Regions from separate parts of the Lapidilactobacillus salsurivasis genome, predicted to be linked through region 2. Evidence: predicted binding sites of a transcription regulator. Region 2 holds the regulator's gene; each other region holds the start of a gene.

Region 1 (3,277 bases), on a different contig from region 2:
ATGAACGTGGTCGCAACATCATCCAAAGCGGATTCCGCGTTGACTTTCTCATCTTCGATCTTTTGTTTGACGGCGCCTGTGAATTCAGGGTCCGCTAAAATCATCATATGCGCATCAAAAACTTGGGCTTCTTCTTCGCCCAAGCTTTTGCTTGCGATATCTCGGATTTGTTGTAACTCGGAATTAGATTTAGCGATGGCGCTTTGCAAACGATCGGTTTCTTTCGTTACATCATTGATTGCAGACTTCGAAAATGACAAATCAGGTTGAACAAGGAGATAGGCTTTGGCGATTGCAACGCCGTCACTAGCCGCAATCCCTTTCAAGGTTGTAGTCATTATTCAGAAAGTCCTTCTTTCTTCATTGTCTCGTCAACGGCAACGATTGCTTCGGCTTCATCAGCGCCATCAGCAGAGATCGTAACATCTGCGCCTTGACCAACGCCTAAGGACATTACACCCATGATTGACTTCAAGTTAACTGACTTACCTTTGTATTCAAGGTTGATGTCTGAGTTGAACTTGCTAGCAGTTTGAACCAAGAGAGTTGCAGGACGAGCATGAATACCAGTCTCAGCAATAACATGAAAATCGCGTTTTTCCATTATAATGAGCTCCTTCATAAATAAAAAATTTTTGGTTGCGTTAAAAAACACAACCGTGAAACAGGTCCGTTTTCGGACGCTGTTTGCTACAACCTAAATGCTACCATTTTTTGCCAAATACTACAAGAATTTTTGAACGTTAACCTGCCAAAAATCGGCTTATTTATTGAACGTTACCGCTTTCATCAAATCGATAGATCACTGTACCATTTCGCTTGGCTTCACCCACGATTTCTTTCCGTTGCGGGAACTCTAACCAAGCTTTTCGGAAGTTCATGAAGTCCTTTTCTGTCACTGTTAATGACGATATCTCACCATTGACCAACGCTTGTAATTGCTGCGAATAATCGGAAGTCATTTTGATTGCCCACCTTGTCTTTGAAGATTTAAAATAGTTTTAAGAGCTAGACCCCTTTGTTCAAGGTGCCATCTAAAGCTTATGAAAATTTGGTCAGAATTACAAGCCTTAGCACTTGTGCCCATAGAGTGCTAATACTATAATACAAGCATAGGTCAACAAAGGTCAAACTTTGCCCGACCTTTTTTACCAGAAGCGACACATCCAGAAAGGTGTGATGGAGACAATGTTATGCCAAAATTGTCATCAAAATGAAGCCACGATTCATTTATATACGACGGTTAATGGGCAGCGCCGGGAAATCGACCTGTGCCAAAACTGCTATCAACAACTAAAAAATGAAGTTGGTCAAGGAGGTAATTCAAGTATGGCCCAAGATCCATTTGGTTTTTCTGACCTTAACGATATGTTACGCGCAATTGGCGGTCAAGGCAATGATCCCAACGCTGGCTTGCAGCAGCAACAAGAGCGCCCATCCCAAGCGCAACCGGGCCAAGGTGGCCGGGGCAATCGGCGGGGTAATGGCGTGCTCGCCCAATTCGGCGTCAATTTGACCGATCAAGCGCGCCAAGGTAAGATCGACCCGGTCATCGGCCGCGATAGCGAAATCGCCCGGGTGATCGAGATTCTCAACCGCCGGACCAAGAACAACCCGGTTTTGATCGGGGAAGCCGGCGTGGGTAAGACCGCTGTTGTCGAAGGCTTGGCGCAGAAGATCGTCGATGGCGATGTACCCGCCAAATTACAAAATAAAGAAATCATTCGCTTGGACGTGGTTTCCTTAGTTCAAGGAACCGGTGTCCGCGGTCAATTCGAACAGCGGATGCAGCAAATGATCCAAGAATTGCAACGCAACCCTAATATTATTTTATTCATTGATGAAATCCACGAAATCGTCGGCGCCGGTAACGCTGAAGGCGGCATGGATGCGGGTAACGTCTTGAAACCGGCGCTGGCTCGCGGCGAACTGCAATTAGTTGGCGCCACGACCATGAATGAATACCGGACCATCGAAAAGGACTCCGCCTTAGCGCGGCGGCTCCAACCGGTCACGGTGAATGAACCGACTCAAGCGGAAACCGTCGCGATTCTCAAGGGCTTACAACCACGCTACGAAGATTATCATCATGTGCGCTATTCCGCGGAAGCGATCAAAGCGGCAGTCAGCCTGTCGGCGCGTTATATCCAGGATCGCTTTCTACCCGACAAGGCAATTGACTTGCTCGATGAATCCGGCTCAAAGAAGAATCTCACTTTGACCAATATTGACCCGAAAGTGATCGAAGAAAAGATCCAATCAGCGGAATCGCAGAAGCAAGAAGCGTTGCAGCAAGAAGATTATGAGCGGGCAGCCTACTTCCGTGATCAAATCGAAAAGCTCAACAAAATGAAGAACAACCAAGCCTCCGCCGATGGTGATCGGCCTGTGATCACGGAGAAGGATATGGAACAGATCGTTGAAGAGAAGACCCATATTCCCGTTGGCGAATTGCGGGCGCAAGAACAAGCGCAATTAAAGAACCTGTCAGAAGATCTGGAGGCCAAGGTGATTGGCCAAGATCAAGCGGTTGACAAGGTTGCCCGCGCGATTCGACGGAATCGGATCGGCTTCAATAAATCCGGACGACCGATCGGCTCCTTCCTCTTTGTTGGTCCCACTGGTGTCGGCAAAACCGAGCTGGCCAAGCAATTGGCCCAAGAGCTGTTTGGCTCCCAAGACTCAATGATCCGCTTTGACATGAGTGAATACATGGAAAAGCACAGCGTTTCGAAATTGATCGGGTCACCTCCTGGCTATGTTGGCTACGAAGAGGCCGGTCAATTGACCGAGAAAGTGCGGCGGAATCCTTACAGCCTAGTCCTGCTTGATGAAATCGAAAAGGCCCATCCTGATGTCATGCATATGTTCCTGCAGATTCTTGATGACGGCCGCTTGACCGATTCGCAAGGACGCACCGTTTCCTTCAAAGATACCATTATTATTATGACCTCCAACGCCGGCCAAGGTGATGTTGAAGCCAATGTTGGTTTCGGTGCCGCGGCCACAGGCGAAACACATTCGGTTTTGGACAAATTAACTGATTTCTTCAAGCCGGAGTTCCTCAACCGTTTCGATGACATTGTCGAATTCAATTCATTGACCAAGGCTAACTTGATGAAGATCGTCGATTTGATGATCAACGACACCAATACTATGATCGCGGATAAAGGGTTGACCATCCACGTTACCGAACCGGTTAAGGAGAAGTTGGTCGATCTGGGCTACGATCCGACCATGGGCGCGCGGCCATTGCGGCGGGTGATCCAGGAGCAGA
Region 2 (3,277 bases):
GTGGGGTGTATTCCTTGCCATTAGCTGAGACTTTGTAGCCAGCCTCGCCCATATGACGTTTGATCGAAGAAATTGTATCAGGGTTGGTGATCGCTTGCCGCTTGGCAACTTCACCAACTTGGATTTCACCGTCTTTGAAAGCCACGACAGATGGAGTCGTCCGATTGCCTTCTGGGTTTGTAATGATTTTTGGTTTGCCGCCTTCAAGGACTGCAACTGCAGAGTTGGTTGTCCCTAAGTCGATCCCAATAACTTTTGCCATATTGAATTACCTCACTTATTATTTAAAAATTAATTGACTTTGATTGAAACAAGTTCGCTCAACGCGGCTATTTGGCCACGATGACCATCGCTGGCCGGATCGTGCGATCTTTCAGGCAATAGCCCTTTTGCAGGACCTGATAGATCGTGTCCGCTGGATGTTCAGCGTCGGCTGGCGCCGTTTGCACGGCCTGATGATAATGAGGATCAAATGGTTCGCCGACCTGACCAACCGCGGTAATGGCGTTATCTTGCAAAGCTGCTTGTAGGTGATCCAGCACCATCGCCACACCCTTGTGCAGTTGCTGCGCTGATTCGCCTTCCACTTTAACAGCTAACGCCCGCTCCAAGTTATCCACCACTGGTAAAATCGCCGTGCCTAACTTTTGGGCCGCGTATTTCGCTTGGGTTTCGCGTTCTTTCTCATGGCGCGCGTGCATGTTCTGGATTTCAGCCTGGGCACGCAACCATTGATCTTGTAAATCCTCATTCTTCGCGGTTAGATCCGCCACTTTTTGTTCTAACACAGCCGGATCAGTGGCAATAACCTCTTTCAGATCTTCATCATTCAGATCCTCGATTACTTGCTTCACTGATTCTTGCTGCTTCGCCTTTTTGGCGGCTTTCTTACTTTCTTTAGCCTGTTTCGCCTGTTCTGCGAATTTCGCGTCTTTTTCAGATGGAAATTCAACTGGCTGCTCAGGTTGTTTGTTTGTCTTAGCGGACAAATCCGTCACTCCTTTGATTTAAACTAGCTATCATCGTGAAAATAGCCGTAATACTCAACTAGCTTCTTAACCAATTCATCGCTGAAAAGTTGTAACAACCCAATCAGTTGCGAATAGGGCATGCTGGTGGGCCCGAGAATCGCGATCACGCCATCCCCGTGCTGACCCACATGATACTTGGCCGTGATCAAACCATAGTCACTAAGCAGCGAATTATTGAATTCGTCGCCTAAGCGGACGGAAATCGGACCTAGAACTTGTTGCGGATCTTGCGGATTTTTCGCCGCGGCCAACTGATCCAGATCCAATAACGATGGCAAGATCGATTCCTTGTCAAGCAGTTGATACACACTCTTCAGCTGATCAAGATCGGTCGGTTGGGCGAAACTCAGGAGATTGGAACGACCACCCACATAGAAATGTTGCGAGGCCGCCCGCTTCAACACATCACCAAACAAATCGATAAAACCAGTCGAAGAATGCAAATATTTCGTCAACAATTGGGGAATTTCACTGGCGAGTTTTTGTTTCACGACAGCCAGAGGCAAGCCGACCAGTTGATCATTAATGATCCGGACGGCCTTCTCCAAATCGTCGGAGCTGATCAAATGCAACAACCGATAAACGCGACTTTCCACCGTCCCAGCGCTGGTCGCCAAAATGGCAATGATCTGATCATGACCCAACGGAATCACCCGAAACCCAGTTAACGTCACATTGGCGCTTTCCGGTCCCAGTGAAATCGTGGTGTAATTGGTCAAATTTGATAAAATCGTCGCGGATTGCTTGACGATCTCATCGATTTCATGATAATCGTGGTCAAAGTTCGCCGCGATTTTATCAAAAACCTGCGGCGAGACCGCGGTCGGTTGCAGCAAATGATCGAGATAATAACGATAACCAGCCGTTGATGGGATCCGTCCCGATGATGTGTGATTTTTCATGATCAACCCATCATCTTCCAGCGCCGCCATTTCATTACGAATCGTGGCGGAACTGATGTGGAACGGCAATTGACCCATCAATGTCTTGGAACCAACAGGCTGTCCTGTTTCGTTATAAATACGAACAATCTCTGCCAAAATCAGTGCCTGACGTTTGGTCGGCATAGTTATCACCTCTTTTTTAGCACTTGATTGTTATGAGTGCTAACAACACTATAAAATATACCAACCGCGGCTTTTAAAGTCAAGGAAACGCACCATTTTTCTTTAAAAAAACGTGAAATCAGACCGGGGACCGATGAGCTTCTCCGCCCTGATTGTCGATGGGACTCAACCCATGCTCAGACTAGATAAAGTAGTTTGCCCGCGGCTTGCGCTGCGCGTGGCGTTGGTGGTGGGCAGATGTGGTAGGGCTCCAGGTCGGGCTGGGGGTGGTGGAACGCTGCGGGCACGACTTGAAGCTTTTCGGAAGTGCACCGAAAATCTTCAAGCTCGGCCTTATTGTAGGCGATAAATCGCCAACAATAATATCGCGGCTGACTCACCCCCAGCCCGACCTTCCGCCAACGAGCAAACGAACCACCAACGCCACGCTCCGCTCCAGCCGCTCAACGTTATAACAGTCGTTTGAGCGCTCACGCCGATTGGCAAGCTATGGTCAATTGATAAGGAGCCACGCAATTGGCGACCGTGGTTAGTGGTCACAAGTTTTAAATTGGTGACACCAGGATAGTCTGCTTGATAAACCGGACTAGTTCTCAGTGAATCACCTGAATCGGTTTTTTTCCAACCAATGATTGTTTATGGAGCGGATAAAGATGTTCCACTTACGCAAAATGTCCCGACCTTCTAATCCAAATCCGTTGGCATTGCCGTATCACCCAAAAAGGTCATTTGTTCGACCGCGGCTTGCGCTGCGAAATTCGGGGTGAGCTCGCTGTGGGCGTCACTTTGAGCTTTTCGGAAAACCACCGAAAATCTCAAAGCTGAGCCTTGGTCTAAGTGGCAAAGCCACTAAGACCAATTTCACGGCGATCTCACCCCGAATTTCTCCGCTCCAGCCGCTCAACGTTTTAACAGCCGTTTGAGCGCTCACGCCATCTTGTAAGCTATTGTTAAATTGATGGGGAGCCACGCAACTGACGACCATGGTTAATAGTTACCAGCTTTAAATTGGTGACACCAGGATAGTCTGCTTGATAAACTGAGTCAAGTTCTTGATCAGTCCGTTGAATCGGTCGGTTTCCACCCATGAATTGTTAAAGAAACAAACGGAACTGTTCAGCCTACGCAAAAGATACCGACCGCCTGATTCAAAATCCGTTGTTATTCTGTACCACGAAA
Region 3 (3,277 bases), on a different contig from region 2:
CCTGCTTACAAAAGTTTCAACGCTTCATTAAAATGACCGAATTTTTGAATCAACCAGAGGCTGAAGTGTTGCCACCAGAGGACTTGAAGGCCACCGGCACGATCGACACAACCATTCAAGGCGTCGATAAATCCGCGCCGGATTGGGTCGAACAAGCTTCCGAAGTTGCCCACGCCGTTGATGGCAAGACTTATGTTCGCTTGAATCGGGGGATCTTGACCGTCGACCAACTGAATTATTTCCTGGCCTCAATGCCCATGGAACTCACTTTCGCCGACAGCAACAACCAATTCCTCTACTACAATCAACAACCGGATACCGGCGAGAAAATGTTGGCCAGCCGCAACCCCACTCAACCTGGTAATCCCTTGATCAATTGCCACCCAGAACGAGCGCGGAAAAACGTGGAATGGGTCATCCAGCAACTGCGCCACGGCAAACAAGACGTGATTCGAATGCACGTGCCCACCCACGGACCGGACAAGTTCGTCGTCCACAATTATCAAGCGCTACATGATGAAACCGGCGCCTACAAAGGGCTCAACGAATACGTTCTGGACATTCAACCAATCATCGACTGGTATTTGCAACAAACTGGCCAGAAACTCGTTGGCGATGTGGACGCGGTCAGTGGCGCCTCGGAGAAATCCGGCCCAACTAAACCAGCAGTCGACGGCGTTTCCGGCGCCTCGGAAAAGGCTGCCACGCCTGCCAAGCCGGCAGTTGATGGTGTTTCGGGCGCTTCGGAAAAGCACTGAGTTATATTGCGCTCCTGATTGCTGATGTAGGTGGGTGTTGCGGATCTGCTGGGTTTGGTGGTGACGCAACCGCCTCAGGACGTTTGTCGTGGCTGGAACGCAGTGGGCATCGTTTGAAGCCAATCCGCAAGCCCAGCGGCTTGTCTTCAAATCGAGCCTTATTCTAATTGATAAATCGCTAAGAATAATCTCACCGCTGAGCCACACGTCCTGAGGCGGTTGCTAGGCAGAATTGAGCCTATCTGCAATCAAAGTTGGATATCTGAAAAAGTGTTTTTGCAAGTGTGGTGGTCAAAACCCATCACACTTTTTTTGTGGTACGGCAATGCCAACGGATTTGAACTAGTTGGTTGGTACAGGTTGCGTTGGTCGAACATCTTTACCAGTTCCCTGAATAATCTTTGAGTGAAATCGATCGATTCAGCTGATTCATCAAGATCATGTCCTAGTTCATCAGACAGACTATACTGGTGTCACCAATTTAAAGATTTTGACCACTAACCACGACCGTCAATTTCGTGGATCCCCCTCAATTGGCCATAGCTTGCCAATTGGCGTGAGTGCTCAAACGGCTGTTATAACGTTGAGCGGCTGGAGCGGAGAAATTCGGGGTGAGATCGCCGTGTCGTTATTCTTAGCGGCTTTGCCGCTTAGAATAAGGCTCAGCTTTGAGATTCGCGGGCTTTGCGAAGCTCAAAGTGACGCCCACAGCGAGCTCACCCCGAATTTCGCAGCGCAAGCTGCGGGCATCATCTTATACTTTCAAAAAAAGCGATGGAAAACCGACATTATTATGCCAGTTCGCCATCGCTTTTACTTATCTGCCAGTGTGAAACTCATTAGTCGATCTTGATTTGGTGATCGCTACTGATTTCTTTGTTTTCCTTAGGCAAGGTAATCTTCAAAACACCATTTTCATAGTGACCTGAGATCGCGTCCGCCTTGATCTTAGGCAAGCGATATTGCCGTGAGAAACTGCCGTAACTCCGCTCGCTCATCAAGGTGTTGCCATCTTTGTCGGCGTCATCCGTGAAACTGTCCTTCTTGCCGCTGATCGTCAAAATATCGTTGTCATAACGCACTTCGATATCTTTCTTATCCAAACCAGGAAGATCAACAGTCACTTGATAATCATGCTTGGTTTCCTTGATATCCGTCTTTAAATCGTTCGGTTCGGACATGCCATAGAACGCACGCCCGAGATTGTTAAAGAAACGGTCATCATTAAACCAATCATTGAAACCTCCAAATAAATCATTACGACGGTTATTCATTAAGTCATTTGCCATAATTCTTTACTTCCTTTCTTCAACCTTCAAAACCCATTATAATCACTTTTTGGTTGGTTTCAAGAATTTAGCACTCTGAATATCTGAGTGCTAAAAAGTAAGTGGGAATACCCCTGTCTAGGCATTCCCACTTACTTAGTAGGTCATTCATTTGGTGTGACTGTTACTGGCGGCTGGCCCGTGGCTGAGTGACGCGCCGGAGCTCAACGTTCGTCCGCGTTGAATTTCTCTAAAACTTCCGAGCGTTTCTCACTGGGGATCTGGGTCAGGTATTGGTCGCCACCGTTCCAAATGCCACCGCGAGCTTCGGCGGCGTCCATCACCAATACAAACGCGCTGGGGTCGATCTCATGAACCAGACCAAGGAGTTGGTGGTAATCGGGATTTTCCACGATGACCATTAACATTTCTTTGTCGTGCCCGGTGTAGCCGCCCGTCACGTTGAAAATCGTGAGCGCCTTCCCCAGCAAACCCAGCTTGCCTTTGATCTTATTCAGATCCGCATCGCTCATAATGTAAATGACTTTCTTGCGATCGAAGCCTGTTTCAATGAAATTCATCACGATCGTGGTCAGGATCTGCGACGTGACCGCCAGGACCATCACTTCGAAGCCGGCGACGAACACGTTCAGCAGGCAGATCACCCCGTCGATCAGCAGTAAGGAGGTGGATGTTTTCAGCCCCCAATATTTCTTGATGATCAGTGGTGGCACTGTGGTTCCGCCACTGGAAGCGTCGATTTGGTAGAGCATTGAGATGCCCACCGCGAAAATCGACGCGCCCACGATCACGGTCAAGAGTGGGTCTTTGATCAATTTGATCTGCGGGGTCAACGCCAAACAAACAGGCAAAATGAAACTGCCCAGGGCGATTTTCAAAACGGTTTGCTTGCTTAAGAAAATCCACGCCAGGATCAACATGAAAATATTGATGATCAAAACAACCAATGACAGATTGAATCCAAAGGCCGCTTCCAGCAGGATCCCGATCCCGGTGGCGCCGCCAGAAGCGATATTGTGGGGCGCGTAGAACATATTGATACTGATGGCAATGATTTCCAAAGCTACCAGCATGACTAAGAATTGCGCCCACTTCGAACGAACAAATCTTGACATCAAAGCACTTCCTTTTCTGAAAATTTATCTAGTCCGCCCTCAGCGTTTCGCCGATTCGGACCTAAGAGTCTGCCTGACCCGACTGACCCCGCCAAAATCAAGTGGCGAACTTCAA

What was found. The regulator HrcA, encoded in region 2, represses chaperone genes, less so after heat shock. The targets are predictions, from matches to a motif close to TTAGCACTCNNNNNNNNNGAGTGCTAA.
Region 1: the regulator HrcA is predicted to act here: its motif matches at 1,071-1,097, upstream of ACYVSB_RS08925 (ATP-dependent Clp protease ATP-binding subunit).
Region 3: the regulator HrcA is predicted to act here: its motif matches at 2,115-2,141, upstream of ACYVSB_RS05085 (Hsp20/alpha crystallin family protein).

The regions. Positions count from the first base shown of each region.
Region 1 is NZ_BAAABI010000006.1:142,785-146,061, reverse strand. Features, by position in the region: gene ptsP (phosphoenolpyruvate--protein phosphotransferase) at 1-338, opposite strand, end outside; gene ACYVSB_RS08935 (phosphocarrier protein HPr) at 338-604, opposite strand; gene ACYVSB_RS08930 (hypothetical protein) at 768-962, opposite strand; gene ACYVSB_RS08925 (ATP-dependent Clp protease ATP-binding subunit) at 1,189-3,277, shown strand, end outside.
Region 2 is NZ_BAAABI010000002.1:10,046-13,322, reverse strand. Features, by position in the region: gene dnaK (molecular chaperone DnaK) at 1-262, opposite strand, end outside; gene grpE (nucleotide exchange factor GrpE) at 330-989, opposite strand; gene hrcA (heat-inducible transcriptional repressor HrcA) at 1,013-2,098, opposite strand; gene ACYVSB_RS02020 (hypothetical protein) at 2,432-2,638, opposite strand; gene ACYVSB_RS02015 (hypothetical protein) at 2,783-2,905, opposite strand; gene ACYVSB_RS02010 (hypothetical protein) at 2,880-3,068, opposite strand; gene ACYVSB_RS02005 (hypothetical protein) at 3,049-3,186, opposite strand.
Region 3 is NZ_BAAABI010000003.1:211,727-215,003, forward strand. Features, by position in the region: gene ACYVSB_RS05070 (NAD(P)H-dependent oxidoreductase) at 1-758, shown strand, start outside; gene ACYVSB_RS05075 (hypothetical protein) at 847-972, shown strand; gene ACYVSB_RS05080 (hypothetical protein) at 1,249-1,611, shown strand; gene ACYVSB_RS05085 (Hsp20/alpha crystallin family protein) at 1,598-2,047, opposite strand; gene ACYVSB_RS05090 (YitT family protein) at 2,251-3,162, opposite strand.